DNA from 2 places in the Nocardiopsis sp. NPDC006139 genome. Region 2 is predicted to be linked to the other one. Evidence: riboswitches for the same ligand, from Rfam matches in the RefSeq annotation. Region 2 holds a riboswitch; the other holds the start of a gene.
What was found. A riboswitch is a leader RNA that binds a small molecule or an ion and turns the genes downstream of it on or off. The one in region 2 is predicted to bind S-adenosylmethionine.

Region 1 (14,693 bases), on a different contig from region 2:
CGCCGCGGCGCTGGTGCGCCCGGGCGGCACGGTGGTGGTGTGCGCCGAGGCGTCGTCGCCGGTGGTGCAGTCGCTGGTGCGCTGGGACCCGGCGGGGTTCGCCGAACGCGAGCTGGCCGACCGCCGCGAGCTGGGGTTCCCCCCGGCGGTGTCGATGGCCTCGGTGACCGGCGGCCCCGAACACGTGCGCGAGCTCCTGGACCAGGTGGAGCTGCCCGAGGGCGTGGAGCTGCTGGGCCCGGTGCCCGTCGGGCCCGACCGCGGGGGCCCCGCCGGGCCGGGCGGGACCGACACCACCGAGCGCGCCCTGCTCCGGGTGTCCCGGGCGGGGGTGGGCCCCCTGGCCCGCTCCCTCAAGGCCGCCGCGGCCGCCCGCAGCGCCCGCCGCGAGGAGCACCTGGCCCAGATCCGCGTCGACCCCCTCCACGTCGTCTAGGGCACGGGGTCACCGTGGGCCCGCGCGGTAGAGGTCGCGGAGCAGGGAGATCTCGGCGCTGTGGTGGATGACCTCGCGCTGGACGTGCAGGACGAGGGCGACCATGGGGAAGTCGGACCACTCGGGGGACTCGGCGCCGCCGACCGGGGCGGCCAGTCCCTCCTCGTCCAGGGAGCGGACGTGGTCGGACCAGGAGAGGTACGCCAGGCGCAGGCGCTCGCGGGCGCCGTCGGCGGTGCCGGGCCATTCGACGCCGTGCAGGGCGCCGTGGCCGAAGTGGCGGTCGTCGCGCAGCTCCAGGACCTCGACGACGATGTGGCCCAGCCGCCAGGCGATGGTGGTGACCGGCGGCGGGTCGGGCTCGGGACTCGTCCGGTCGGGGCGGAAGCGGCCGTCGGGGCCGGGGCGCACGCCCCAGGCGCCGGGGGCGGGCTCCCAGTGGAACTCCGCGTCGGTGAGCCCCTCCAGCCGGGGCCACAGCGAGAAGTCCCAGTAGAACTGGAGCTGCGCCAGGATCTCGCCCGTCCAGTTCAGCGTCGCCATCGGTTCCCGCCCCCGCCCCGTGCGGGCGCGCGGCCGAGCGCGCCCAGGATCCCGCTGCCGCGGGCCGCCACGTCCTCGTCCGGATAGGGCCACCACACCAGGTCGGCGGCCCCGGGTTCGACGGGGTGGAAGGGGGCCAGGGCGCGCAGCAGCACCTGGTGGGGCGCGGTGGAGGCCAGGGCGAGGTGGCCGCCGCCGCGCAGCAGGCCGTACAGGTCGGCGATGCCCCCGGGCGGGGCGTCGGCGGGGAAGGGCCGGGTCATGAGAACGGCGACGGGCTCGTCGAGGTCGACGAGCCCGGAGGTGGCGAGGCGGTGCAGGGCGGCGGAGGGGCCGCCCTCGGAGGAGACCACGGCCCCGTCGGAGGAGGCGAGGGTCCCGGCGACCCCGGGCGGGGCGACGTGGACGACGCGGGCGCCGGGCCGGTGGGCGCGGACCATGGCGGCCAGGCCGGGCACCGGGCAGCCCCAGTCGACGAACTGGCCGGTCCCGGCGTCCGCGCACAGGTAGGCGGTCACCCGGTCCAGGAACGCGGTGTGGCGGCGGGCGGCCTCGTCGGGCTCCGGGCTCGGGCGCGGGGGCCTGCCGCGCAGGTCGACGACGCCGGATCCGCGGGCGGGTCGGCGCACCGGCTCGCGGTGGGCGCCCCTGAGCGGTCCCGCCTCGTTGCCTCGGACGTCCGTCACGATCACGCTCCCCCAGCCGGTCCGCTCGTGGGAGGCCGGCGCGCCGTCGGCAGGACCGGTCGGGTCCGCGGCACCGCGCCATGCCATCAGGGCCTGATGCTACCCCTTGGGAAAGTGATTCCCGGCACACCCCTGTGTGTTATGTGCCCTATTTCGTCGTTTGTTGCGCCTTGTGACCCCAGGGATTCCGAGGCGTAGGTCCTGAAAGGCACATCGGGGGCGCCGCCCGCGGGCGGCGCCCCCGATCGGAGACCTCCCGTCCCGGGGGCGGCGGGAGGGCCGCCCCGCCGCAGGGGGCCCGGCGGGGCGGGGCGTCAGCGGGGGTCGGGCACCGGGACCAGGCGTCCGTCCGCGTCCGCGTACTCCCAGCGCGGGCCGTGCTCGACCAGGTCGGCGACCGCGCCGACGAGCCGGTCCACGTGCTCCCGCGTGGTGCCGACGCCCAGGCTGGCCCGGACCGCCTGGCCGTGGCCCGCGGGCAGCAGGTGGCGGGTCAGCGGGTGGGCGCAGAAGAGGCCGTCGCGGACGCCGATGCCGTACTCGGCCGACAGCGCCGCCGCGAGCAGGTCGGCGGGGATCCCGTCCACGACGAACGACACGATGCCCACCCGCGGGTGGTCCTCGTCCCACAGGGACAGCTCGTGCACGCCGTCGATCCCGGCCAGTCCCGCGCGCAGCCGCTCCACCAGCGAGGTCTCGTGGATGTGCAGCAGTTCCTGCACGCGGGGGGTGAGGGTGTCGCAGGCCGCGGCCAGGGCGACCGCTCCCAGCACGTTGGGGCTGCCCGCCTCGTGCCGGGCCGGCAGGTCGTTCCACACCACGTCGTCCTCGGTGACCAGCCGTGTGGCGCCGCCGCCGGACAGGTAGGGCGCGGCCTCGCGCAGCCAGTCGGCGCGCCCGGCCAGCACGCCCGACCCGAACGGGGCGTAGAGCTTGTGGGCGGACAGGGCCACGTAGTCGGCGCCGGTGGCCGACAGGCTGAACGGCAGGTGCGGGGCGTACTGCGCGGCGTCCACCACCACACGGGCGCCCTCGGCGTGGGCGGCCGCCACCAGCTCCTCGACCGGCCAGATCTCGCCGGTGACGTTGGAGGCGGCGGTGACGCAGAGCAGGCGCGGCCCCCGCGGGGCGGCGGCCAGTGCGGCGCGGGCGGCGTCGACCGCCGCCCGCGGGGACTCCGGCAGCGGCAGGCGCACGACCGACCCGGCGCGGGAGGCCGGGTGCTCCCAGGGCAGCAGGCTCGCGTGGTGCTCGGACTCGAACACGACCACCGTGCAGCCCTGCGGCACCGCGCGGGCCAGCAGGTTGAGGGCGTCGGTGGTGCCGCGCACGAAGACCACCGCGTCGGCGGGCTCGGCGCGCACCCCCAGGAAGCGGGCCACCGAGCGGCGGGCCCGCTCGTAGGCCTCGGTGCTGACCCGGGAGTGGTGGCCGGCGCCGCGGTGCACGCTGGCGTAGTAGGGCAGGGCCGCCGCCAGGGCCTCGGCGACCGGGGTCAGACAGGGGGCGCTGGCCGCGTAGTCCAGGTTGGCGTACTCGACGCGCTCGCCGGAGACCAGGGGGACACCCTCATCGGCGGTGACGATCGTGCACCGGCCCAGGTCGGGCTGGGCGGAGCGGGCGGAGCCGATGGGAGTGACGACGGTCATGGCACACCTCTTCTGCGGGTCGTGGGACCCACGGGTGCCGGTGGGGCAGCGCCAAGGGTCCGCGCTTGTCCGACACGGTCGTGTCGGGACCTGGTCCTCACCCGGGGCACCCCACCGCGGAAGGAGGGTTGCCGACCAGCGAGCCGGGGCTTCGCGCTGGTACTCGTGACCTGCGACGCAGGTTAACACAGCGCTCGCGGAACGCAACAGGGCGGTCCGGCTGTGGCCCGGGACACCCTTTCGCGCCTCCCCGCTCGACAGCCGGGGAACGGGCGCGCCATACTGGTCCGCATCTGCCCTCACGTCGCGGGTGTCCGGTTCCCCCCGGACGCCTCCCAGGCGCGAGACTCCAGAGCATCGGAGTTTTCGCATGCCCGCGATCGAAGAGGTGACGTACGTGCACGACCGTATGCAGCAGGTCTTCCGCAATCCCCGGGTCGTCCTGATCTCCGGCTACGCCCGCCTGCCCGACTCCGTGGCCAGCCATTCGCAGTACCAGCGCCTGGGCGTCGTCCTGGCGGTGGACACCGCCGACGGCCGGATCGTCGCCGCCGACACCACGCTCCTGACCGACCTGGCCAAGGACTTCTTCCGGGCCCTGGTCGAGGGCGAGTCGGTCACCGAGGACATCGCCGAACTGGTGCGCCGGGTGCAGACCCGCTACGCGGGCCAGTCCGGGGCCGCCCTCACCACCGCGCTGCGCCGCTGCCTGGAGAGCTACTACCAGCTCAGGGACGACCACCAGTTGCCGAGCGGCGAGGAGTGAACCCGTTGTCCGTGCCTCAACCCCTGCCCCTGACCGGGGTGCGCGTCGCCGACCTGTCCCGGGTCCTGGCCGGCCCCTACGCCACCATGCTCCTGGCCGACATGGGGGCCGAGGTGATCAAGGTGGAGCAGCCCGGCCGGGGCGACGACACCCGCGCCTGGGGCCCGCCCTGGGCGGGCGGGGAGGCCGCCTACTTCCTGTCGGTGAACCGCAACAAGCGCAGCCTGGCCGTCGACCTGAAGGACCCCGACGGGCGGGCCGCCGTCCAGGAGCTGTGCGCGGGCGCCGACGTGGTGGTGCAGAACTTCCGCCCCGGCGTCATCGACCGCCTGGGCCTGGGCTACGCCGACGTCAGCGCCCGCAACCCGGCGGTCGTGTACTGCTCGGTGAGCGGGTTCGGGCCCGAGCACGAGCCCGCGGGCCGCCCCGGGTTCGACATCGTGGTGCAGGCCGAGAGCGGCCTGATGGGGACCACGGGCCCCGCCGAGGGCCCGGCCAGCAAGGTCGGGGTGGCCCTCACCGACGTGCTCACCGGGCTCAACGCCGCGGTGGGCATCCTGGGCGCCCTGATGCGGGCCCGCGCCACCGGCCGGGGCGAGGAGGTCAGCGCGTCCCTGATCAACTCCACCCTGTCCGGACTGGTCAACCTCACCCAGCAGGCGCTGGTGACCGGGGCCGAGCCCGCCCGGGTCGGCAACGCGCACACCACGATCGTCCCCTACCAGGCGTTCCCCACCGCCGACGCCGACCTCGTCATCGCCGCCGGCAACGACGCGCTCTACCTGCGCATGTGCGAGGCGCTGGAGCGGCCCGACCTGGCCGCGGACCCCCGTTACGCCACCAACCCGGGCCGGGTGGAGCACCGCGGGGAGCTGGTCGGGGAGATCAGCGCGACCCTGCGCTCCCGGTCCGCCGACCACTGGGCCGAGCGCCTGCTGGCGGCGGGCGTGCCCGTGGGCCGGGTCCGCGGGGTGCTGGACGCGCTGCGTACCGCCGACGCCCGCGGCGACGACGTGCTGCGCACCGTCGACCACCCCACCGCCGGCCTCCTGGAGCAGGTCCGCGCCGGGTTCCGGCTGGAGAACACGCCTCCCCCGCTGACCGCGCCGCCCCTGCTGGGGCAGCACTCCCGGGAGATCCTCACCGAACTGGGCCTGGCCGCGGACCTGATCGACGCGATGGTCGAACGCGGCGCCGTCCAACAGCACCCGAAAGGAAACCCATGAGCGACCGCAAGGCACCCGCCCCGGACCCCCGCGACTTCCTGGCCGTGGACGCCGGACTGGACGACACCGAGCGCGACGTGCGCGACGCGGTCCGGGCGTTCGCCGCCCGCGAGCTGCTGCCCCACGTGGCGGACTGGTTCGAGGCCGGCACCCTGCCCGACCCGCGCGGCCTGGCCAAGGCGTTCGGCGACCTGGGCGTGCTCGGCATGCACCTGGAGGGGTACGGCTGCGGCGGCTCCAGCGCCGTCGCCTACGGCGTGGCCTGCCGCGAGCTGGAGGCGGTGGACTCGGGGCTGCGCAGCTTCGTGTCCGTGCAGGGCTCCCTCGCCATGGCCGCGATCCACAAGTACGGCTCCGAGGAGCAGAAGGAGCACTGGCTGCCCCGCATGGCCGCGGGCGAGGCCATCGGCTGCTTCGGCCTGACCGAGCCCGACTCCGGCTCCGACCCGGGCTCGATGCGCACGCGCGCCCGCCGGGACGGCTCCGACTGGGTGCTCGACGGCACCAAGATGTGGATCACCAACGGGTCCGTCGCCGATGTCGCCGTGGTGTGGGCCGCCACCGACGAGGGCATCCGCGGGTTCGCGGTGCCCACCGACACCCCCGGGTTCACCGCCAACGTCGTCCACAGGAAGCTGTCGCTGCGCGCCTCCATCACCTCCGAGCTGGTGCTGGAGGGGGTCCGGCTGCCCGCCGACGCGGTCCTGCCGGGCTCGCGCGGGCTGGGCTCCCCGCTGTCCTGCCTCAACGAGGCCCGCTACGGGATCGTGTGGGGCGCGGCGGGCGCGGCCCGCGCCTGCTACGAGGCGGCGCTGGAGTACGCGGGCACCCGCGAGCAGTTCGGCAGGCCGATCGCCGGCTTCCAGCTGACTCAGCGCAAGCTCGCCGACATGGTCGTGGACGTCGGCCACGCCGATCTGACCGCCCTCCAGATCGGGCGGCTCAAGGACCGGGGGCTGGCCCACCACAACCACGTCAGCTTCGGCAAGTTCGCCAACGTCGCCGCGGCCCAGCGGGTGGCCGCGGCGGCCCGGTCGGTGCACGGGGCCAACGGGATCACGCTGGAGTACCCGGTGATGCGGCACATGGTGAACCTGGAGACGGTGGCCACCTACGAGGGCACCGAGGAGATCCACGCGCTGAGCATCGGACAGGCGGTGACCGGCATCTCGGCCTTCCGGTGACCTCCGGCCTGCCGTTCCCCCCGGGCAACCACCACAATGGGGGGCAAGCGATCGAGGGAGTAGCCAGATGGTGGACGAACCGGCGAAGCGGTTCGAGATGACGCGCGGCCGACGGGTGCTCAACGCGGCGCTCGGCGGCTTCGTCAAGTACGGGGTGTGCCCGCCCGACACGTACCTGCTCACGACGCGGGGGCGCAGGACGGGCTTCCTGCGCACCGTCCCGATCAACCTCGTGGACAACAACGAGGGCCGGTTCCTGGTCGCCCCCTACGGGGAGGTCGACTGGGTGCGCAACATCCGCGCGGACGGGTTCGCGACGCTGCGCAAGGGCGGCTGGATCGAGCTGGTCAGCGTGCGCGAACTGGACGCCGCGGAGGCGGCCCCGGTGCTGCGCGAGTACGTGGACCACCCCCGCGCACTGGTGGTGGCACCGTACTTCGAGGCCCCGCCGGACGCGCCGGCCGAGGCCTTCGAGGCGGAGGCGCACCGGCACCCGGTGTTCCAGATCGTGCGGTCCACGACGATCCGCATCTGAGGTGCGGCCCCGGCCCCTCGCGGGCCGGGGCCGCCGTTCGGATTGACACCGGACGTTCATGAGTGTGTACTCACTTACATGAGCGTTACCGAAGCGGGCCGTTCCACGGCCGAGGCGCGCAGGGCGGCGATCCTGCGGCACGCGGTGCCCGTCTTCGCCCGGAGCGGCTACCACGCCACCCCGGTGACGGAGATCGCCGACGCGGCCGGGATCTCGCAGGCCTACGTCTTCCGGCTGTTCGGCAGCAAGCTGGGCCTGTTCACGGCCACGCTGGACCGCTGCTTCGGGCTCATCGAACAGGCCCTGCGCGAGGGCGCGGAGAAGGCGCCCGGCGCCCCCGCGGCCCAGGTCCTGGCCGCGATGGGCGACTCCTACGCGGAGCTGATCGCCGACCGCGACCTGCTCATGCTCCAGGTGCACGCCCAGAGCGCGGCCGACGTCCCCGAGGTCCGGGAGTGCATGCGGCGCGGGTACGCCTCGACGGTCACCCTGGTGCACGAGCTGTCCGGCGGCACCCGGGAGCAGGTCCGGTACTTCATGGCCATGGGCCTGATGTGCCACCTGATCACCGCCCTGGACCTGGACGGGGTCGACGAGCCCTGGGCCCTGACCCTGACGAGCGGCATGACCGTCCACGGGCGGCGCGCCGACGGGTGAGGGCGGACGCCCGCGGCGCCCGCCCGGGCGGTCAGTTGCGGACGCGGTACACGTCGTAGACGCCGTCCACGTTGCGCACCGCGCGCAGCACGCTGCCCAGGTGGGCGGGGTCGGCCATCTCGAACGTGAACCGGCTCTGGGCGACCCGGTCCCGGCTGGTCTGCACCGTCGCCGACAGGATGTTGACGTGCTGGTCCGAGAGCACCCGGGTGATGTCCGACAGCAGCCGGGCCCGGTCCAGCGCCTCCACCTGGAGGGCCACCAGGAACAGCGAGTCCTCCGTCGGCGACCAGTCCACCCGCACCTTGCGCTCGGGGTCCAGGGTCGCGATGTTCACGCAGTCGGCGCGGTGCACCGACACCCCGTTGCCGCGGGTCACGAAGCCGACGATGTCGTCCCCGGGCACCGGCGTGCAGCACTTGGACAGGCGCGCCCACACGTCGGCGTCGCCCTCCACGACCACGCCCGGGTTGCCGGGCTGGCGCTGGCGGGGCGCCTTGGCGGGCAGCGCCGGCTCGGCGATGTCCTCGGGGTGGTCGTCGGCCAGGCCCATGGAGTCGACCAGCTTGGCGACCACGTTCTGGGCGCTGACCTGCCGCTCCCCCACCGCCGCGTACAGGGCGTCCACGTCGGGATAGCGCAGCTCGTCGGCCAGGGCGACGATGGACTCCCCGCTGAACAGGCGCTTGACCGGGAGCTCCTGCTTGCGCATGACCTTCGCGATCTCCTCCTTGCCCTGCTCGATCGCGGCCTCGCGGCGCTCCTTGGTGAACCAGTGCCGGATCTTGTTGCGGGCGCGGGCGCTCTTGACGAAGTCGAGCCAGTCGCGGTTCGGCCCGGCGTCGGGGTCCTTGGAGGTGATGATCTCGACGGTCTCGCCGTTGTGCAGCTCGGTCTCCAGCGACACCAGGCGGCCGTTGACCCGGGCGCCCACCGTGCGGTGGCCGACCTCGGTGTGCACGGCGTAGGCGAAGTCGACCGCGGTGGCGCCCTGCGGCAGCGAGATGACGTCGCCCTGCGGGGTGAAGACGAACACCTCCTGCACCGACAGGTCGAAGCGCAGCGACTCCAGGAACTCGCCGGGGTCCTTGGTCTCCTGCTGCCAGTCGATGAGCTGGCGCAGCCACGCCATGTCGGAGCCGCCCTTGGGCGTGGCCGCGGTCCCGCCGCTGTTGCGGTCCTCCTTGTACTTCCAGTGGGCGGCGATGCCGTACTCGGCGCGCCGGTGCATGGCGCGGGTGCGGATCTGCAGCTCCACCGGGTTGCCCGAGGGTCCGATGACCGTCGTGTGCAGCGACTGGTACATGTTGAACTTGGGCATGGCGATGTAGTCCTTGAACCGCCCGGGCACGGGGTTCCACCTGGCGTGGATGGTCCCCAGGGCCGCATAGCAGTCGCGGACGCTGTCCACCAGCACCCGCACGGCGATGAGGTCGTAGATCTCGTCGAAGCCGACGTTGCGGGCGATCATCTTCTGGTAGATCGAGTAGTAGTGCTTGGGCCGCCCCTTGACGGTGGCCTTGATCTTGGACTCGCGCAGGTCGCCGGAGACCGCCTCGATGACCTCCTGGAGGTACACGTCGCGGCGGGGGGCGCGCTCGGACACCAGGCGGGCGATCTCGTCGAACCGCTTGGGGTAGAGGGTGGCGAACGCCAGGTCCTCCAGCTCCCACTTGATGGTGTTCATGCCCAGGCGGTGGGCGAGGGGGGCGAAGATCTCCAGGGTCTCGCGGGCCTTCTTCTCTCGTTTGGCGACCGAGGGCAGGTAGCGCAGGGTGCGCATGTTGTGCAGCCGGTCGCAGAGCTTGATGACCAGCACGCGGATGTCGCGGGCCATGGCCACGACCATCTTGCGGACGGTCTCGGCCTGGGTGGCCTCGCCGTACTTGACCTTGTCGAGCTTGGTGACGCCGTCGACCAGCTCGGCGATCTCGTCGCCGAAGTCCGCGCGCAGCTCGCCGAGCGTGTACCCGGTGTCCTCGACGGTGTCGTGCAGCAGGGCGGCGGCCAGGGTGGCCTCCTGCATGCCGAGTTCGGCGAGGATGGTGGCGACGGCGAGCGGGTGGGTGATGTAGGGGTCGCCGCTCTTGCGTTTCTGGTCCCGGTGGTGGTGGGCGGCCACTTCGTAGGCGCGCTCGATGAGCCGCACGTCCACCTTGGGGTGGGTGGCGCGCACGGTCTTGATCAGTGGTTCCAGCACCGGGTTCATCGTCACTCCCCGCTGGGCGCCGAGTCGGGCGAGTCTCCTGCGGACCCGCACGGTGGAGGGCGTGGATGCGGTGGAGGGCGCCGCCGTGGCGGCGCCCTCCTGGCGGTCGTCGGTCGTGGGGGCGTTCCCGTCGGTCCCGGGGCGGGCGGCGTCCTGTCGCGTCCCGTTCCCGGTTACCTCCCCGGTCGGGACCACTTCGCCTGGCATGCCTACCTCCCGCGGTTCCGCCCGGATCGTACGGGCGGTCGGCGTCGCCCGGCTTCTCCGGTGCACGTGCGTATCTTCAGGTCCGGTCGCCGATCACGGCCGCGGTGCCGCTCCCCGTCCAGTCTAGTGTCCCCCGCCCGCCTCCCACCGGCGCTGACGCGCGGCGACGCGGTCGGCGGCCGCGGGCTCAGGGGGCCTCCGGTACGCCGGATCCCGGTACGCCGGACGTCGGGTCGGCGGGTGCGGGCGGGTCTCTCAGACCGAGAGGAGGGCGTGCGGCTCCACGTCGGACAGCCTCTCGCGCCCCCCGAGAGCCGTGAGCTCCATCAGGACGGAGAATCCCACGACCGTACCACCCGCCTTGCGGACCAGGTCCACCGCGGCCCGCCCGGTGCCCCCGGTGGCCAGCACGTCGTCGACGATGAGCACCCGGGAGCCCTCGGTGACCGCGTCGGCGTGGATCTCCACGGTCGCGGTCCCGTACTCCAGATCATAGGGCTGCTCGATCACGGCCGCGGGCAGTTTCCCGGCTTTGCGCGCGGGGACGAACCCGGCGCCGAGCGCCAGGGCCACCGGGGCGCCGAAGATGAATCCGCGGGCCTCCAGACCGACCACGTGGTCCACGCCGGCGTCCCGGAAGGGCTCGGCGAGGCCGGCGACGGTGGCGGCCAGCGCCGCGGGGTCGTTGAGCAGCGGCGTGATGTCCTTGAACAGGATGCCGGGCTTGGGGAAGTCCGGGATGTCGCGGATGCGGCCCAGGAGCAGGTCCGGGGCGGCGGCGGTGTCCGCGGGGGTGTCGTCGTGGGCCATGGTGCGGTGTGGACCTTACTGGTGTTCCGGGGTGGCTGTCGTTGCGGCACGTCCGTGCCGTGCGGTGCCGGCGCTCCTGCGGGGGCGGCCGCTGGGGCGGCCGCACACGGCGGTACCGGCCCCGGTGGGGGCCGGTACCGGAGGATCCGCGCGTCGGCGCGCCGGGCCGCCGACCCCGGGGCGGTATCGCCACGGGGCGCGTGCGGCGGCCGTCAGTTGTTGGGCTTGGGGTCGTCGTCGCCGAAGTCGGGGCGGTCCTCGACCGGCGTGTCGTCGGCCTGCGGGGTGAGGATCTCACCGATGCCCGGCTTGAGCATGCGGATCCGGGTGCCCGGCGAGATCTCGAGGATCACGTCGTTGTCCTGGACCTCGACGACGGTGCCGTAGATACCCGCCTTGGTCATGACCTCGACCCCGGGGACGAGGGCGCTCTGCATCTGCGCCTCCTGCTGGCGCCGCTTCTGGTTGGGCCGCCAGATGAGCAGCCAGAACACCAGGAGGATGAGGGCGATCATGGGGAGCGAGGAGAGGATTCCTCCGCCCGCGGGCGCGGCTCCGTCGGCGAGTTGGTAAAGGCCCTGCACGGGGCGTCCTTCCTGAAGTCTTCGTCTGTGGCCGGCGGCGCGGTCGACGCGGCGGCCACCCTGTTCGTGCCGGTCGGACGTGTTCGGCCCGCACGGCACCCGGTGGCTACAACGTTCCGGGCGGCCGATGCGTTCCTTCGGTGCCGGAACGCACTCTCCGGACCGGGGTGTCACCCCGTATCTCCGTCGGTCCGTCACAGCTTACGTGTCGCCGGTCACCGTTCCCCAACCGGCGCGGATCGGAGTGTTAACGGTCGCACCCCGCCTCCGGAGGCGGCCGCGACCCGCGCCGGGGCGGTTCAGGGGGTGCCCGAGGACCCGTTGCCGTTGGTTCCGTTGGCACCGCCGGAACCCGTGGTGCCGCCGCCCTGGGCCGCGGCGGCCGCGCCGAAGGCGGCGTCCGGCGGGGGTGTGAGCCCCAGGTGGGCCCAGGCGAGCGGAGTGGCGACCCGGCCGCGCGGGGTGCGGGCCAGGAACCCGGAGCGGACCAGGAACGGCTCGGCGACCACCTCCACGGTCTCGGCCTCCTCCCCCACCGACACGGCCAGGGTGGACAGGCCCACCGGGCCGCCGCGGAAGCGGCGGAGCAGCACGTCGAGGATGGCGCGGTCGAGGCGGTCCAGGCCCAGGGCGTCCACCTCGTACAGCTCCAGGGTGGCGCGGGCGGTGTCCAGGGACATGATCCCGTCGCCGCGCACCTCGGCGTAGTCGCGGACCCGGCGCAGCAGCCGGTTGGCGATGCGGGGCGTGCCGCGCGAGCGCCCGGCGATCTCGCGGGCGGCGTCCTCGGCCAGCGGGACGCCGAGCAGCCCGGCCGAGCGGTGCAGGATGCGCTCCAGCTCCTCGGCCGAGTAGAAGTCCATGTGGGCGGTGAACCCGAACCGGTCGCGCAGCGGGGCGGGCAGCATCCCGGCCCGGGTGGTGGCGCCGACCAGGGTGAAGGGGGCGATCTCCAGGGGGATGGCGGTGGCGCCGGGTCCCTTGCCCACGACCACGTCGACCCGGAAGTCCTCCATGGCGACGTAGAGCATCTCCTCGGCGGGGCGGGCCATCCGGTGGATCTCGTCCAGGAACAGCACCTCGCCCTCCTGGAGGGTGGACAGCACCGCGGCCAGGTCGCCGGAGCGCTCGATGGCGGGGCCGGAGGTGATGCGCAGGGGGGAGCCCAGCTCGGCGGCGATGATCATGGCCAGGGTGGTCTTGCCCAGGCCCGGGCCGCCGGACATGAGGATGTGGTCGGGGGCGCGGTTGCGCTTGCGGGCGCTGTCCAGGACCAGGGAGAGCTGTTCGCGCACCCGTTCCTGGCCGACGAACTCGTCGAGCGCGCGCGGCCGCAGGGCGCCCTCCAGCCGGCGCTCGTCGGCTCCGGCCTCGGAGGAGACGGCCTCCCGGGCGTACGGCCCGGGGAGGTCCCGGTCCGCCGGTCCCGTCGGTCGGTCGTGGTCGTCGTACACGGTGGGCCCTCCTAGGCGCGGCTGAGGGTGCGCAGGGCGCTGCGCAGCAGGACGGCGACGTCGGCGGTCTCCTCGGCCTGGGGCGCGACGGCGGCGGCCGCGGCCTCGGCGTCCTTGGCGGACCAGCCCAGGTTGACCAGGCCGGAGACCACCTGGGTGCGCCAGGCGCCGTTGGGCCCGGCCCCGGCGCCGTCCGGGACCGGCGGCAGGGTGCCGTCGGTGAAGACGGGCGGGTCGATCTTCCCGCGCAGCTCCAGGACGATGCGCTGGGCGCCCTTCTTGCCGATGCCCGGGACCCGGGTCAGGGCGTTGGTGTCCTCGGTGGCCACGGCGTGGCGCAGGGAGTCGGGGCTGTGCACCGAGAGCATGGCCAGGGCCAGCCGGGGGCCGACCCCGGAGGCGGTCTGGAGCTGCTCGAACAGGTGCTTCTCGTCGTCGTCGGCGAATCCGAAGAGGGTGAGGGAGTCCTCGCGCACGACGAGGCTGGTGGCGACGGTGCCGGTCTCCCCCACGTGCAGGCGGGACAGGGCGCTCGGGGTGCACTGCACGGACATGCCGACCCCGCCGACGTCGATGACGGCGCTGCCGGCGCCGCGTGCGGCCACCCGGCCGGTGAGGAACGCGATCATGTCATGGGGGCACCGGGTGCCCTTCTCCTTCCCTAGGGGCGGGCGCCGCGGGCGCGGCGGGCCAGTTCGACCTTGCGGGCGAAGTCCTGCTGTGCCTGGGCCACCCGGGCCTGGGCGCCGCCGCGCCAGATGTGGCAGATGGCCAGGGCGACCGCGTCGGCCGCGTCGGCGGGGCGGGGCGGGCCGTCGAGTCCGAGGATACGCGCGACCATGGTGCCGACCTGCGCCTTGTCCGCGCGGCCGCTGCCGGTGATGGCGGCCTTGGCCTCGCTGGGGGTGTGCAGGGCGACGGGCAGGCCGCGGCGGGCGGCGCAGACCAGGGCGATGCCGCTGGCCTGGGCGGTGCCCATGACGGTGCTGAGGTTGTGCTGGGCGAAGACCCGCTCGACGGCGACGGCGTCGGGGCGGACCTCGTCGAGCCAGCGCTCGATGCCGCGCTCGACGCCCAGCAGGCGCTGGGGCAGGTCCTCGTCGGGGGAGGTGCGGATGGCGTCGGCGCCGATGAGGCTCAGGGGGCGGCCGATGGCGCCCTCGACGGCGCCGACGCCGCACCGGGTGAGCCCCGGGTCGATTCCCAGCACGCGCACGCGCCCCACACCTTTCTCGAACGTTCGTTCGCACCATGCTAATGCCGCGGGACGACAGGAGTCCCGCGCCCGGCCCGGCGTGTCTCGGGGGCCGTGCCGGTCGAGCGTACCGGGGCCCGGGGACGGGGCGGGGGCGTTCAGGCGCGGCCGGTCCCCCACAGGTCGGCCAGGGCGGCGCGGCGCTCGGCCCGGGAGAGGCCGCGCAGGTCGGCGACGCCGCGCTCGGTGACCACGACCTCCACGTCCTGGGAGGGGGTGGTGACCGGCCGGGAGAGGCGTTCGACCAGGGTGGAACGGCCGCGGTGGCGGGTGGGGACGGCGATGACGCTGAGCCCGCCGACGGAGCGGGTGGCGGCCGCGGCGTAGTCGGAGTGGCCGCCGATGCCGCCGAGCACGCCCCGGGCGGTGCCCTCGACGTTGACCTGGCCGTCGTGGTCGATCTCCACCGCGGTGTTGACGGCGACGAAGGGGTCGGCGGACAGGCGGCCGGGGGCCAGGACGTGTTCCACGGAGTGCAGCAGGGGGCGGCCG
Region 2 (14,693 bases):
CCCACACCAGCCGCCTCAACCAGGTGACCTGGCTGGAGAGGTACGTGGGCACCGACCAGGACCTGGCCGAGGCGATCCTGGCCGATCCGCTGGAGGAGCCCGGGTACCGGTACATCGACCGGGGGTTCATCCTGCTCGGCCTGGTGCTGGAGCGGCTGTACGGGACGGGGCTGGACCGGCTGGCCGCGGACCTGTGGGACGAGCTGGGCATGCGGTCCACGGCGTTCGGACCGCTGGCGCGCTCGCCCGGGGTGGCGCCCACCGAGCGCCGGCTGCCCGGCGCCGCCCCCGCCTGGGGTGTGGTGCACGACGAGGCGGCGGCGCTGATGGGCGGGGTGGCCGGTCACGCGGGCGCGTTCACGACCGCCATCGACCTGGGCGCTTTCGCCCGGGAGCTGCTGCGCATCCACGAGGGCGGGGACGGGCCGGTGCCCTCGCCGTTCGTGCGGGAGAGCTGGCGGCCCCACGTGGACGCCGGGCAGCGGCTGTGGCGCGGGCTGGGGTGGCTGGTGACCCCGGAGGGGGTGGTCTACCACAACGGGTTCACCGGGACGAGCCTGTTCATGCACCCCGAGACCAGCAGGTACGTGGGGGTGCTGACCAACGCGGTCTACTACGGCCGCGCCCGCACGGGCCTGGCGGACCTGCGCTCGGCGGCCCGGTCGGCGGTGTCGCCGCAGGCGCACGACTCTACCCCGTAGGCCGGGGCGGCCGTCCGGTGCGCGGTGCGGCCCCGCTTCAGGGCCGGGCCAGGGCCCGGGCGAGCGACCCGAGGAACTCCGCCAGTCCGGCCGGGCCCGGCACCACCAGGTCGGCGGCCTCGACGACCCTGGCGGCCTCGCTGGAGGCCGCGCAGACGGTCAGCCCGGGGAGCCCGTCCGCGCGCAGCCGCGCCACGGCGTCGAAGGCGGGCAGGTCGCCCAGGTCGTCGCCCGCGTACAGGACGGAGCCGGCGGCACGCTCGGCCACCAGCGCGGACAGGGCCGCGCCCTTGTCCACGCCCGCGGGGCGCAGCTCGATGACCATGCGGCCGGGCTCCACCCGGAGCCCGGCCCGCTCCGCCAGTGCGGACAGGTGCGGGGCGAGCAGCGCCAGCGCGGCGTCCGGTTCGGCGGTGCGGCGGGTGTGCACCGCCAGCGAGCGGCCCTTGTCCTCGATCCAGGTGCCCTCGGGCGCGTGGAGGGAGTCGATCAGGCCGGGCAGTTCGGCGCGGACCAGGGCCACCCCCGGCGGCGGGTCGGCGGCCAGTACGCGGCCGTCCGCCCAGCGTTCGGCGCCGTAGTGGCCCAGCACGATGATGCCCGGGACGCGGTCCAGCCCGCCCAGGCCGACGGCGGTGGCGGCCGGGCGCCCGGTGACGACCGCGACCGTGCCCAGCCGCCCGGCCAGCTCCGCGAGCAGTTCCACGATCCCCGGCTGGGGGGCGGAGGTGCGCGGGTCGTCGACGATGGGGGCCAGGGTCCCGTCGAAGTCGAAGGCGACCAGGGCCTTGGCGGGGTCGGTCAGCAGGGCGTCGAGCGCGGTGCGCCCCTCGGCCGTGCTCGGTTCGGGCGGCTGCATGGCGGACCTTTCCGGACGGGCGGCGCCTCCAACCTACCCGGGGAGGACAGGGGGAGTCCGAGGACGTCGCGGAACCGGCGTCCGATGTCCGTGCCGTGTTCGGCCGCCGTTCACCGGTGCCGGTGCACGATGGGGATTCGTGTGGGATGAGAGAGGCGGGTGCGCACCTGAGGGTGCGCACCCGCCTTGTTGTCTGGTTTCGGACCTGCGGTCGCGTCCGTGGTTCTTCGGGCAGAGAGCGACCGAAAAGGGGCCTCAGAGTCGGATGCCCAGCCGCCGCGCGTTGCGTTGGCGCTGGCGGTCGGCGCGCACCCGGCGCAGCCGCTTGACCGTCATGGGGTCGAAGGCCAGCGCCTCGGGGCGGTCGACCAGCCCGTTCAGCAACTGGTAGTACCGCGTGGCGGAGAACCCGAACTCGTCGCGGATCGCCTGCTCCTTGGAGCCCTCGAACTTCCACCACTGGCGCTCGAAGGCCAGGATGCGCTGATCGCGTTCGGCCAGTGCCGACTGACCGTCTTCGGTCCGACCGATATTCGGCATGGGACACCCCCTGGGCGGGAAATTGGTTTGTCCGGATCGGCCCGACTCATGCTAGCGACTCGACATGCCGGATGCGGAGCGGAAAACCCAGGACTGGCAGCGGGGATACAGTTACCTTTCCTACCCCCGCGGCCACTTGTCCACGCCGGAAACCTGTGCTCATGACAGAATTACGGTGGTACAGGGGAGCAACATTAGGGAGCCTGTCGTGCTCGGGGGCATCAGCCGTCACAGGGAACACACCGGGATCGTCGCCATCGCCGCGACCGTCGTCCTCGGTCTGGCCGCCGCCCCCGCGGCGGCCGACGGGGTCCCCGATTTCCGCCCCGAACAATGGGGACTCCAGTCGATCAACGCCCAGGAATTGTGGCCGGAAACACAGGGCCAGGGCATCACCGTGGCCCTGCCCGGGGCCTCCGTCCACGCCGACCACCCGGACCTGGTCGACAACCTGACCGTCGACGAGGAGTTCGGCGGCAACGACGGCGACGCCGATACGGGCACCGCCGCGGCCGCTTTGGTGGCGGGCCACGGGCACGGGATGGACGCCGACGGCGGCGTGCTGGGCGTGGCCCCCGACGCCGGGCTGCTGGTCCTCCCCACCGGGGACCGGCTGGCCGGCGCGGTGCGCCACGCGGTCGACGCCGGGGCGCAGGTCGTCCTGCTGCCCGAGATCCCCGACGGGACCGACCTCACCGGGGCCACCCGCGACGCCGTCGCCGCCGGGGTCCTGGTGGTCGGCCCGGCCGACAACCCGGCCGACCCCAACGTGCTGGCCGTCGGCGGGATGGACGAGAACGCCGAGCTGATCCCCGGATCGCCCGACGCCGGGGCGATCGAGCTGGTCGCACCCGGCGCCGACCTGGAGACGGCCGGGCCCGACATGGGGCAGGTCCAGGTCACCGGCACCGAGTACGCGGCGGCGATGGCCGCCGGGGCCGCCGCGCTGCTGCGCTCGGCCCACCCGCAGCTGCGCCCCGAGCAGATCCGCGAGGCACTGGTGGAGGGCGGTCAGCAGGGGCCGGACGGGCTGCCGAGCCTGCACCTGACCGGCGCCGAGGCGCTGGCCTCCGGGACCGCCCAGGACGTCCCGCTCTTCGACGAGGAGCTGGCCGACCGGGCCGACGAGGGCCCCGCGGTGCCGGTGTGGGTGTGGTTCGCGCTGGTCGGCCTGGTCCTGGTGCTGGGTGTGGCGCTGGTCGTGGTGTGGGTGCGCCGCTCCTCCGCCGACCCCTACGGGGTCAAGGCCGAACGCGCCCTGGAGGAGGCGGAGATCGCCGAGCAGCGCGCCGCCGAGGCGCCGCCCGCCTCCCGCCGGAAGAAGGGCGGCCGCCGCCGCAAGGGCTGACCGCGCCCGGGCGCCGGGCGGCGGGAACCGTCCGGCACCGGGCGGGCGCGGCCGCGCCGGGGGAGCGGTGGCGGGCGGGGCCGCGACGGGCTATACAGGGGGCCGGATTCCCGCGACCCCTGGAGGGACCGTGCCACGCATGTCCGACGGCAGTGCCGGTGACGCCGACTACGCCGTGATCTCCCGCTCCTACACCGACCACCGGGTTCCCGAACCCCGGATCGCGCGGATCGTGCACGAGGCCCTGGGCGGCGCCCGGACCGTTCTCAACGTCGGCGCCGGGGCGGGCTCCTACGAGCCCGCCGACCGCGAGGTGACCCCCGTGGAGCCCTCGGCGTCGATGCGCGCGGCGCGGCCGGCCCACCTGCCCGCGGCGGTGGACGCGGTCGCCGAGGACCTGCCGTTCGCCGACGGCGCGTTCGACGCCGCGATGACGACCTTCAGCGTCCACCAGTGGGGCGACCTCCCCGCCGGCCTGGCCGAGCTGCGGCGGGTGACCGCCGGACCGGTCGCGGTCCTCACCTGCGACCCCGGCCTGGTGCGCGACTTCTGGCTGTACGAGTACGCGCCCGAGGTCCTGGACACCGAGGCCCGCCGCTACCCGTCCCCGAAGTCCCTGGCGGAAGGGCTGGGCGGGAACGTGCGGACCATTCCCGTGCCCATTCCCCTGGACTGCTCCGACGGATTCAACGAGGCGTACTACGGCCGCCCGGAGCGGCTGCTGGACGAGGGGGCGCGGCTGTCCTGCTCGGCCTGGAGTTTCGTGGGGGAGGAGGTCGAGCGGCGTTTCGTCGAACACCTGTCCCGCGACCTCGCCGACGACACCTGGGACCGGCGGCACGGGCGGCTGCGCGCACTGCCCGAGCTGGTCGGATCCCTGGTCCTGGTGGTCTCTTCGCCGGAGTGAGGGGTTTCGGAAGGAAAGATACGCGCAAAAGGGAGAATCCGAAGAAAAAGGAGCACGAATTCTCTCCATGCGTATCTGCGGTGTTGCTCTCCGTGGTGATTCGTCCCTTGGTGGTGTTACGAATACACGTGCATATGTAAGCGACGCCGGATGCTCTTGACGCGGGCGGGTCAACGGAGAAATCTTTGTGGAATGTCTCCCCTCGAAGCATCACCGTTGCCCTCCCGCGGGGAAACGCGGATCGATCCGGCCCCCCAGCACCGCAACCTCATCAACGGTCGGGTCCACATCCTGGACTACGACCCCAAGTGGCCCTACCTGTTCGAGCGCGAGGCCGACCGGGTGCGCGGCATCCTCGGCGACCGCGTCCTGCTCTTCGAGCACGTGGGCTCCACCGCGGTCCCCGGCCTGCCCGCCAAGGCCTGCGTCGACCTGCTGCTGGTCGTCGCGGACTCCGCGGACGAGGACTCCTACCTCCCCGACCTCGCCAGGGCGGGGTACACACTGGTCATCCGCGAACCCGACTGGTACGAGCACCGCGTGTTCAAGGGCCCCGACGTCAACCTCAACCTGCACGTCTTCAGCGAGGGCTGCGAGGAGATCGAGCGGATGCGCCGGTTCCGCGACCACCTCATCGCGAACCCCGGGGCCCGCGAACGCTACGTCAGGGTCAAGCGGGAGCTGGCCGAACGCACCTGGGAGAGGATCCAGGACTACGCCGACGCCAAGAGCGCGGTGGTGCGCGAGATCCTCGCGGAGGCCGGGGCGCCGCTGCCCGAGGACTGACCGGGGCCGCTCAGCCGCGGGCCCGGGCCAGGCCCACCAGCACCTTCGCGGACAGGGCCGCCCACACCAGGCAGTACAGGCCGAAGACGGTACCGCCGGACCCCTCGGCCAGGTCCCGGTAGACCATGCCGACCGCTCCCGCCAGCGCCATGAGCGCCACCGCCCCCAGCGGCGGCAGGGACAGCCACCGGGGTACCCGACGGGCGACGGGCAGGGCCGCCAGGAGGAAGAGCAGGGCCACGGCCAGCCCGACCCCGGCGTTGGCCCACTGGGCGGCGGCCACCCCGCCGGGGCCGAACCCGGCGTAGGAGTCGGCCGGGACCGCGGGGCCGCCGGTCACCCCCAGCCGGCCGGCCAGGGCGTACTGGACCTTGGAAGCGACGTAGAGCAGGGACCACAGCGCCGCGGCCACCGCCCAACGGGCGGTGTGGTGCGGTGGCCGGGCGGTGGAGGGGTGCGGGGTCCGGATGTCCATGGGCCCAGCATCGCGCACGGCGCGGCCGCGCCCCTCCCCCGTGCGGGGGAGCCGGCTCCCCCGGCGGTGGGGTTCCGCCGGGGGGAGGAGCGGGCCCCGGGCCGGGGCCAGGGATCAGCCCAGGGAGCGCAGCTGGTCCTGGAACCACCGGCGCGGCGGCAGCGCCACCGCCGCCTCCGCCAGGCGCTCCCGCCGGGCCCGGCGCTCGGCCGCGGGCATCGACAGCGCCCGGTGCAGCGCCTCCGCCGTCTCCACGGTGTCGTAGGGGTTGACGGTCAGGGCGTCCCCGCCCAGCTCGTCGGCGGCCCCCGCCTCCCGCGACAGCACCAGCACCGAGTCCCGCTCCGACAGCACCGGGCCCTCCTTGGCGACCAGGTTCATGCCGTCCCGGATGGGGTTCACCAGCAGCACGTCGGCCAGCTGGAACGAGGCCAGCGAACGCGGGTAGTCGTCGTTGACCTCCAGGACCAGCGGCGTCCAGTCGGCCGTCGCGAACTCCTCGTTGATCTCCTTGGCCACCCGCAGCACCGTGTCGGTGTACTCGCGGTACTCGGGCACGTCGCCGCGGCTCGGGTAGGCGAACGCCAGGTGGGTCACCCGCCCGCGCCATTCGGGGTGCGCGTGCAGCAGCTCGCGGTACGCCTCCAGGCCCCGCACGATGTTCTTGGACAGCTCGGTCCGGTCCACCCGGACGATGAGCCTGGTGTCCCCGACCAGCTCCTCCAGGGTCTCCCGGCGGACCGCCACCAGCGGATCGGCGGCGCTCTCGCGCAACCCCTCCTCGTCGGCGCCCAGCGCGTGCACGCCCACCCCGACCACCCGGCCGCCGTACTCCACGGTCCGGTTGCGGAAGTCCACGTCCGCGCGCAGGATCTCCGCGCAGCAGCGCAGGAAGGCATCGGCCCAGCGCGGGCTGAGGAAGCCCAGCCGGTCGGCGCCGAGCATCCCCGACAGCAGCTCCCGGGCGATGTCGTCGGGCAGCATCCGGAAGTACTCCGGCGGGGCCCACGGGGTGTGCGAGAAGTGCGCGATGCGCAGATCGGGACGGCGGGCCCGCAGGATGCGCGGCACCAGCGCCAGGTGGTAGTCCTGCACCGCCACCCGGGCGTTGTCCGCGGCACCCGCCACCAGCGCCTCGGCGAAGGCGTTGTTGTAGGCGGTGTAGTCCTCCCACCGCCGCCGGAACCCCGAGCCGAAGGACGGCTTGTTCGGGGTGTCGTACATCATGTGCTGGAGGAACCACAGCGTCGAGTTCGCGACCCCGGTGTAGGCCCCCTGGAAGGTCTCCTCGGGGATGTCCAGCATGTGCACGCGCATGCCGCCCAGGTCGTGGTCGCGGTCCAGACGGGCCCCCGGGGCCTCGGCCGCGGCCCGCCGGTCCCCCTCGGACAGGGCGGCGCACACCCAGATGCTGTCGATCTCGGTGGCCACCGAGATCATGCCGGAGACCAGGCCGCCGCCGCCGCGGCGGTGTTCCAGGGAGCCGTCCTCGTTGATCGAGAAGGACACCGGTCCTCGGTTGGAGGCGATGAGGATCTGTGCCTTGTCCACGTGGTCTCGTCCTCTCGGGTGCGCGGGATCCGGTCGAGCGCAGGATACGGAAACGGCCCCCGTGGCCGGTGCCGACCCGGTGCGGAAGGGACGGAGGGCGGAGGGCGCACCCTAGGTCTCGCCGGTCGGCGTACGCCCCAAACCCGCCCCAGGTCACGGGCGCACGATGTCACGCGGTGGAAACAGGGCACACGCGCGCGGCCGCCGCCGACCTGTGCCGTCTCACCATGTGAGTCGGTTCGTGTTACCCGGATCACGCCCCGTGGAAAACCGGCCGACACGTCCGTTACAGTGACCTTGCCGGTTCCGGGAGGAGCCGGCGGCCACACCACGACAACTTCATATTGCTCATCCAGAGGGGTGGAGGGACCGGCCCTGCGAAGCCCCGGCAACCATCTCGGCGTACATCGCTCGCGGACACGCGAGGCGGCCGGGACAGGTGCCAACTCCGGCCTGGGGACAAGGTGTCCGCCAGGGAAGATGAGGGGAGACGCCTCGCCATGGCGATTGCCGCCACCGAACCCACCTCCGTCCGCGCCTTCGGCCCCGCCGCCGCGCTGTCCTGTCGCGAATGCGGTGAGCGCTACGACCTCACCCCCCGGTTCGCCTGCGAGTTCTGCTTCGGCCCGCTGGAAGTGGCCTACGACTTCGGCGCCGTCACCCGGGCCGACATCGAGAGCGGCCCCGCCAACATCTGGCGCTACCGGCACCTGCTCCCGGTCCCGGAGAACGTGGCCGAGCTGCCCAACATGAACCCCGGCCTCACCCCCCTGGTCAAGGCCGACCGCCTCGCCGCCGAACTGGGCCTGGCCTCCCTGCACATCAAGGACGACTCCGGCAACCCCACCCACTCCTTCAAGGACCGGGTGGTGGCCATCGCCGTCGAGGCGGCCCGCAACTTCGGCTTCACCACGCTCTCCTGCTCCTCCACCGGCAACCTGGCGGGCGCCGTCGGCGCCGCGGCGGCCCGCGCGGGGTTCCAGTCCTGCGTGTTCATCCCCGCCGGGCTGGAGGAGGCCAAGGTCGTCATGGCCGCGGTCTACGGCGGCCAGGTCGTGGCCATCGACGGCAACTACGACGACGTCAACCGGTTCTGCTCCGAGCTCATCGGGGACCCGGCGGGCGAGGGCTGGGGCTTCGTCAACGTCAACCTGCGCCCCTACTACGGCGAGGGCTCCAAGACGCTGGCCTACGAGATCGCCGAGCAGCTCGGCTGGCGGCTGCCCGAGCAGATCGTCATCCCGATCGCCTCCGGCTCCCAGCTCACCAAGATCGACAAGGGCTTCCAGGAGCTGATCAAGCTGGGGCTGGTCGAGGACCGGCCGTACAAGGTCTTCGGCGCGCAGGCCACCGGCTGCTCCCCGGTGGCGCAGGCGTGGGACAAGGGCCTGGACGTCATCCAGCCGGTCAAGCCCGACACCATCGCCAAGTCGCTGGCCATCGGCAACCCGGCGGACGGCCCCTACGTGCTCGACATCGCCCGCCGCACCGGCGGCTCGGTGGAGCACGTGGGGGACGACGAGGTCGTCGAGGCGATCTCGCTGCTGGCCCGGACCGAGGGGATCTTCGCCGAGACCGCGGGCGGCGTCACCACCGGCGTGCTGCGCAAGCTGGTCCGCGAGGGGCGGCTCGACCCCGGGGCCGAGACCGTCGTCCTCAACACCGGTGACGGGCTCAAGACCCTGAACGCCGTGAGCGCCGGGGTGACGGCCACCATCAAGCCGTCCCTGAAGGCGTTCGCCGAGGCCGGACTGGCCTGACCCCGCTCCCCGGGGCGGCGCCACGCCCCGGGGCCCACTCCCTCCACGACCACCACCACGGAAGAAGGACGCCATGAGCGCCAGCGTTCGCGTGCCCACCATCCTGCGCACCTACACCGACGACGCCGCGGAGGTCACCGCGCAGGGCGGTACCCTCGCCGAGATCCTCGACGACCTGGAGGCCAACCACCCGGGCATCCGGGCGCGCATCCTCGACGAGAACGGGAAGGTGCGGCGCTTCGTGAACGTGTACGTCGGCGACGAGGACGTGCGCTTCGCCCAGGGGCTGCAGACCGAGGTCGCCGAGGGTGCGCAGGTCTCGATCATCCCGGCGGTCGCGGGCGGCTGCTGACGGCCCCCGTACCGCACGACCCCCCGAACCCCGCCGGCCCACGAGGCCGGCGGCTCCCCGGCCCCGCGTCCACCGGACGCGGGGCCGCCCTCGTTCCCGCGCCGCCGCGGCCGCCCCGCCTTCCGCCCCGGGCCCGCCGCGGGGGGCGGTAAAGCCTTTGTCCGGGCGCGGAGCGGCTGAGTACGGTTCCGGTATGGGTATCGAGATCAGGGATTTCCGGGACGGCGACCGCGAAGCGGTGCTGGAGCTGTCGCTGCGGGCCTGGGAGCCGGTGCACGCGTCGCTGCGGCGGGTGCTGGGCGGGCGCATCTACGACCGGATGATCCCGGATTGGCGGGAGAGCCAGCGGACGGAGGTCGGCGGCGCGCTCGACGACGCGGACACCACCGTGCGGGTGGCCGTCCGGGACGGCGCGGTCGCCGGGTTCTACGCCGTGGTGATCCGGCCCAAGGACGACACCGGCGAGGTCACTCTGCTGGCCGTGCACCCCGGCCACCAGCGGGCCGGGGTGGGGGAGGCGCTCACCCGGCACGCGGTGGACTGGATCCGCGGCCAGGGCATGGGCATGGCCGTCGTCGAGACCGGCGGGGACGAGGGGCACGCCCCGGCCCGGCGCACCTACGAGAAGGCGGGCCTGACCGAGCTGCCGGTCTCCCGCTACTTCCAGGCCCTGTGACGGCTGCGGCCGGGCCGGGTGCCGCGCGCCCGACACCCGGCCCCCGGCGGCGGCCGGGGGGCGCGCGGACACGGGCCGTAACCTGGAGTCCCACCGGGGGCGGTCCCCGGGGAGCTCCGGATGAGGCGGCGATGTCGGCGACGCGGTTGTTGGTGCTGGGTGTGGTGCGCATCTCGGGGCGCGCCCACGGGTATCGGGTCGGCCGCGAGCTGATGGACTGGGGCGCCTCGGAGTGGGCCAACGTCAAGTGGGGGTCCATCTACCACGCGCTGCGCAAGCTCACCGCGGAGGGCAGGCTGCGGGAGGTGGAGGCCGAGGGCGACGATGTGGTGGAGCGCGTCTCCTACGAGATCACCGGGGAGGGCGAGGCCGAGTTCCACCGGCTGCTGCGCAAGGCGCTCTCCCACGCCGGCGACGACCACGCGCTGCTGTGCGCCGGGGTCACCCTGATGACGGCGCTGCCGCGGGCCGAGGTGGTCGAACTGCTCCGGAGCCGGATCGCCGACCTGGAGAAGAGCAGCGCCCAGGCGCTGGAGATCGCCCGGCTGAGCACCGAGGAGTGGGACAAGCCCGAGCACGTGCGCCCGCTCTTCACCCTGTGGGAGCTGACCGTGGGGGCGGCCGTCGAGTGGACCCGAAGGCTCATCCGCGAACTGGAGGAGGGGCGCTACACCATGGCCGACGACGGACCGCAGGCCTTCGGCCTGCCGCCCGCGGGGGCCCCGCGCGGGTAGGCGCGCGGAGCGGAGCCGGTGCCCGCACGCCCTCGTATTAAAACTTGAATATGAAGCGGAGGTGGGGCAGACTCTCCATATTCAACTTTGAATAAGGAGTCGCGGATGATCCGTACCCGGGATCTCACCAAGCACTTCCGCGTCGGCAGGGAGACCGTCGAGGCGGTCCGGGGCATCGACATCGACGTCGCCGCAGGCGAACTCGTCGCCCTGCTCGGTCCCAACGGCGCGGGCAAGTCCACCACCCTGCGCATGCTCACCACCCTGCTCGAACCCACCTCCGGCACCGCCGTGGTCGCCGGGCGCGACGTGCGCGCCGAGCCGGCCGAGGTGCGGCGCCGCATCGGGTTCGTCGGCCAGGGCCACGGCGCGGGCGAGGACCAGCGCGCCGGGGAGGAGCTCTACACCCAGGGCCTGCTCTACGGGCTGGACCGGGCGACGGCCGGGGCGCGCACCGCCGAGCTGCTCGACATGCTCGAACTGTCGGGGGCCGCGGACCGGGAGGTCACCAAGCTGTCCGGCGGGCAGCGGCGCCGCCTCGACATCGCGATGGGGCTCATCCACCGGCCGCCGCTGCTGTTCCTCGACGAGCCGTCCACCGGCCTGGACCCGCACAGCCGCGCCAACCTGTGGGACCACATCGCCCGCCTGCGGGCGGAGTTCGGCACCACCATCGTCCTGACCACCCACTACCTCGACGAGGCCGACGAGGCGGCCGAGCGGGTCCTGGTCATCGACCACGGGCGGGTCATCGCCGACGGCACCGCCGACGAGCTCAAGGGCGGGGTCTCCGGCGACCTCGTCACCTTCACCGTCGCCGACGCGGAGGCCGCGGCCGCCGGCGCCGCGATCGCGGAGAAGCTGCCCACCGCCCGGGAGGTCGAGGTCGTCCCCGGGCGCGAGGCCGGGGTGCGGCTGCGGATCGAGCGCGGCGACGCCGTCCTGCCCGAGCTGCTGCGCTCCCTGGACGGCTCCGGGATCGCCCTGACCACCGTGCGGGTGCAGCGCCCCACCCTCGACGACGTCTTCCTGACCCTCACCGGCCGCAGCCTGCGGGAGGAGAACCCGTGACCACCGAGACCACGACAGCCGACACCGCCGCCGACACGTACGGCACCGCCGCCGCGCGGCCCTCGTCCCTGGCCAGGGACACCTGGCTGATGTTCGTCCGCCAGTTCCGCCCGCTGCTACACCGGCCGGCCTTCCTGCTGTTCGGCATGCTCCAGCCGGTCCTGTACCTGGTGCTGTTCGCGCCGCTGCTCACCGGGCTGGCCGGGGCCCAGGGGGAGAACCCCTGGCAGTGGTTCGTGCCGGGGCTGCTGGTCATGCTCGCCCTGTTCACCGCGGGCTTCGCCGGGTTCGGGCTGCTGCCGGAGATCTCCTCGGGGGCGCACGAGCGCCTGATGGCGACCCCGGCCTCCCGGGTGGCCCTGCTGCTGGGGCGGGTGCTGCGCGACGTGGCCGTCATGGCGCTGCAGATGGCGCTCATCGTCGTCCTGGTCGTGCCGTTCGGGTTCCGCGTCCCGGTGGCCGGCTTCGCCGCCGGCCTGCTGCTGCTCATCGTGCTGGGCGTCGGCCTGTCGTCGCTGTCGTACCTGGTCGCCCTCAAGGTCCGGCAGACCTACGTGTTCGCGCCCATCGTGCAGACCGCCGTGATGCCGCTGATGCTGCTGTCGGGCGTGCTGCTGCCGATGGACCTGGCGCCGGACTGGCTGTACGCGCTGTCCCGGGCCAACCCCGTCGCCTACGTGGTGGACGCGGAGCGGGCGCTGTTCGCGGGCGAGTGGAACGCGGCCGTGGGCATCGGCTGGGCGGTGGCCCTGGCGACCACCCTGCTGGTCCTGGGACTGGGGTCGCGGGCGATGCGCCGGATCTCCGCCTGACCCCCGCCCGCGCTCGGCCGGTCTCGTCCGCCGCGAGCGGAAAAACCCGTCACATGGGGGGTTTGCGCAGGTGAACGCGTGTCGAAGAGGTGGTGGAATCGTGACCGCATCGTTTGCACTCTCCCATGCCGAGTGCTAAAAAGGGATCTGGTTAGCACTCGCCCCGGCTGAGTGCTAAACCGGATCGAGGCTGCGAGACCGCGGCCGCCGGCAACAGGGTCGCCGGCGGATCCGCGGTCGTCCGTCGCGGGCGCACGCCTCGTCCCACCGCGTATCAGCCCGGTCACGGGAGGACAAGAACTCAATGGCAGCCAAACTGATCGCGTTCGACGAGGAGGCCCGTCGCGGCCTCGAGCGCGGCATGAACCAGCTTGCGGACGCCGTCAAGGTGACGCTCGGCCCCAAGGGCCGCAACGTCGTCCTGGAGAAGAAGTGGGGCGCCCCCACCATCACCAACGATGGTGTCTCCATCGCCAAGGAGATCGAGCTCGAGGACCCGTGGGAGAAGATCGGGGCCGAGCTGGTCAAGGAGGTCGCCAAGAAGACCGACGACGTCGCGGGTGACGGCACCACCACCGCCACCGTCCTGGCCCAGGCGCTCGTGCGCGAGGGCCTGCGCAACGTCGCCGCCGGCGCCAACCCGATCAGCCTCAAGCGGGGCATCGAGGCCGCCGTCTCCCGCATCAGCGAGGAGCTGGGCAACCTCTCCAAGGAGATCGAGACCAAGGAGCAGATCGCCTCCACCGCCTCCATCTCCGCCGGCGACACCCAGATCGGCGAGACCATCGCCGAGGCGATGGACAAGGTCGGCAAGGAAGGCGTCATCACCGTCGAGGAGGGGCAGACCTTCGGGCTCGAGCTGGAGCTCGCCGAGGGCATGCGCTTCGACAAGGGCTACATCTCGCCCTACTTCGCCACCGACCTGGAGCGCATGGAGACGGTCCTGGAGGACCCGTACATCCTCATCGCGAACCAGAAGATCTCCAACAACAACGAGTTCCTCCCCATCGTGGAGAAGGTGCTCCAGGCCGGCCGTCCGCTGGTCGTCATCGCGGAGGACGTCGAGCAGGGCGCGCTGCAGACCCTGGTCGTCAACAAGATCCGCGGCACCTTCAAGTCCGTCGCCGTCAAGGCCCCGGGCTTCGGTGACCGCCGCAAGGCCCAGCTCGGCGACATCGCCGTGCTGACCGGCGGCCAGGTCATCACCGAGGAGGTCGGCCTCAAGCTGGAGAACACCGAGCTCGACATGCTCGGCCGCGCCCGCAAGATCGTCGTCACCAAGGACGAGACCACCATCGTCGACGGTGCCGGCGACGCCACCGCCATCGCCGGTCGCGTCAACGAGATCCGCAACGAGATCGAGCGCACCGACTCCGACTACGACCGCGAGAAGCTCCAGGAGCGCCTCGCCCGCCTGGCCGGCGGCGTCGCGGTCATCAAGGCCGGTGCCGCCACCGAGGTGGAGCTCAAGGAGCGCAAGCACCGCATCGAGGACGCCGTCCGCAACGCCAAGGCCGCGGTCGAGGAGGGCATCCTCCCCGGCGGTGGTGTGGCGCTGCTGCAGGCCAGCGTCCCGGCGTTCGAGAAGCTGGAGCTGGAGGGCGACGAGGCCATCGGTGCCGACATCGTCCGCCGCGCCATCGCCGAGCCGCTGAAGCAGATCGCCGTGAACGCCGGCCTCGAGGGCGGCGTCGTGGCGGACAAGGTCCGCAACCTGGAGCCCGGGTTCGGCCTCAACGCCGCCACCGGTGAGTACACCGACCTGTTCAAGGACGGCGTCATCGACCCGACCAAGGTCACCCGTTCCGCTCTGCAGAACGCGGCCTCCATCGCCGGTCTGTTCCTGACCACCGAGGCCGTCATCGCCGAGAAGCCGGAGAAGGCGGCCCCCGCGGCCGACCCGACCGGTGGCATGGGCGGCATGGACTTCTAGTCCCCAGGAGTTCGGGGTCGGGATACGCGACCTCAACCCGCGACGACCGGGCGGCCCCCTCGGGGCCGCCCGGTTCCGCTTTCCGGGCACCCGTTCCCGAACAGCCGGTCCCGAGGGCGTCAGTCCCAGGAGATGAGCGAGAGGTCGACCGCCGCGCGCACCGCCGCGGTGCGGGTCTCCACGCCGAG

Region 1: it holds a riboswitch for S-adenosylmethionine, as region 2 does, so the genes downstream of both, ABZ249_RS10385 (aminotransferase class V-fold PLP-dependent enzyme) here and thrC (threonine synthase) in region 2, are expected to answer to the same signal.

The regions. Positions count from the first base shown of each region.
Region 1 covers NZ_JBEXTT010000006.1:232,539-247,231, reverse strand. The annotation lists gene ABZ249_RS10400 (primosomal protein N') at 1-436, shown strand, start outside; gene ABZ249_RS10395 (DinB family protein) at 446-979, opposite strand; gene ABZ249_RS10390 (SAM-dependent methyltransferase) at 967-1,752, opposite strand; gene ABZ249_RS10385 (aminotransferase class V-fold PLP-dependent enzyme) at 1,980-3,314, opposite strand; SAM riboswitch class IV at 3,371-3,485, opposite strand; gene ABZ249_RS10380 (DUF3870 domain-containing protein) at 3,724-4,080, shown strand; gene ABZ249_RS10375 (CoA transferase) at 4,092-5,306, shown strand; gene ABZ249_RS10370 (acyl-CoA dehydrogenase family protein) at 5,303-6,490, shown strand; gene ABZ249_RS10365 (nitroreductase family deazaflavin-dependent oxidoreductase) at 6,558-7,025, shown strand; gene ABZ249_RS10360 (TetR/AcrR family transcriptional regulator) at 7,104-7,682, shown strand; gene ABZ249_RS10355 (bifunctional (p)ppGpp synthetase/guanosine-3',5'-bis(diphosphate) 3'-pyrophosphohydrolase) at 7,714-9,891, opposite strand; gene ABZ249_RS10350 (adenine phosphoribosyltransferase) at 10,354-10,908, opposite strand; gene yajC (preprotein translocase subunit YajC) at 11,121-11,492, opposite strand; gene ruvB (Holliday junction branch migration DNA helicase RuvB) at 11,792-12,946, opposite strand; gene ruvA (Holliday junction branch migration protein RuvA) at 12,958-13,575, opposite strand; gene ruvC (crossover junction endodeoxyribonuclease RuvC) at 13,608-14,162, opposite strand; gene ABZ249_RS10325 (acetyl-CoA hydrolase/transferase C-terminal domain-containing protein) at 14,300-14,693, opposite strand, start outside.
Region 2 covers NZ_JBEXTT010000012.1:160,536-175,228, reverse strand. The annotation lists gene ABZ249_RS18070 (serine hydrolase domain-containing protein) at 1-701, shown strand, start outside; gene otsB (trehalose-phosphatase) at 739-1,560, opposite strand; gene ABZ249_RS18060 (DUF3263 domain-containing protein) at 1,816-2,100, opposite strand; gene ABZ249_RS18055 (S8 family serine peptidase) at 2,309-3,448, shown strand; gene ABZ249_RS18050 (methyltransferase domain-containing protein) at 3,579-4,355, shown strand; gene ABZ249_RS18045 (GrpB family protein) at 4,548-5,141, shown strand; gene ABZ249_RS18040 (hypothetical protein) at 5,152-5,616, opposite strand; gene ABZ249_RS18035 (trehalose-6-phosphate synthase) at 5,731-7,167, opposite strand; SAM riboswitch class I at 7,513-7,654, shown strand; gene thrC (threonine synthase) at 7,668-8,927, shown strand; gene ABZ249_RS18025 (ubiquitin-like small modifier protein 1) at 9,001-9,279, shown strand; gene ABZ249_RS18020 (GNAT family N-acetyltransferase) at 9,473-9,955, shown strand; gene ABZ249_RS18015 (PadR family transcriptional regulator) at 10,087-10,689, shown strand; gene ABZ249_RS18010 (ATP-binding cassette domain-containing protein) at 10,795-11,760, shown strand; gene ABZ249_RS18005 (ABC transporter permease) at 11,850-12,572, shown strand; gene groL (chaperonin GroEL) at 12,877-14,505, shown strand; gene ABZ249_RS17995 (response regulator transcription factor) at 14,625-14,693, opposite strand, start outside.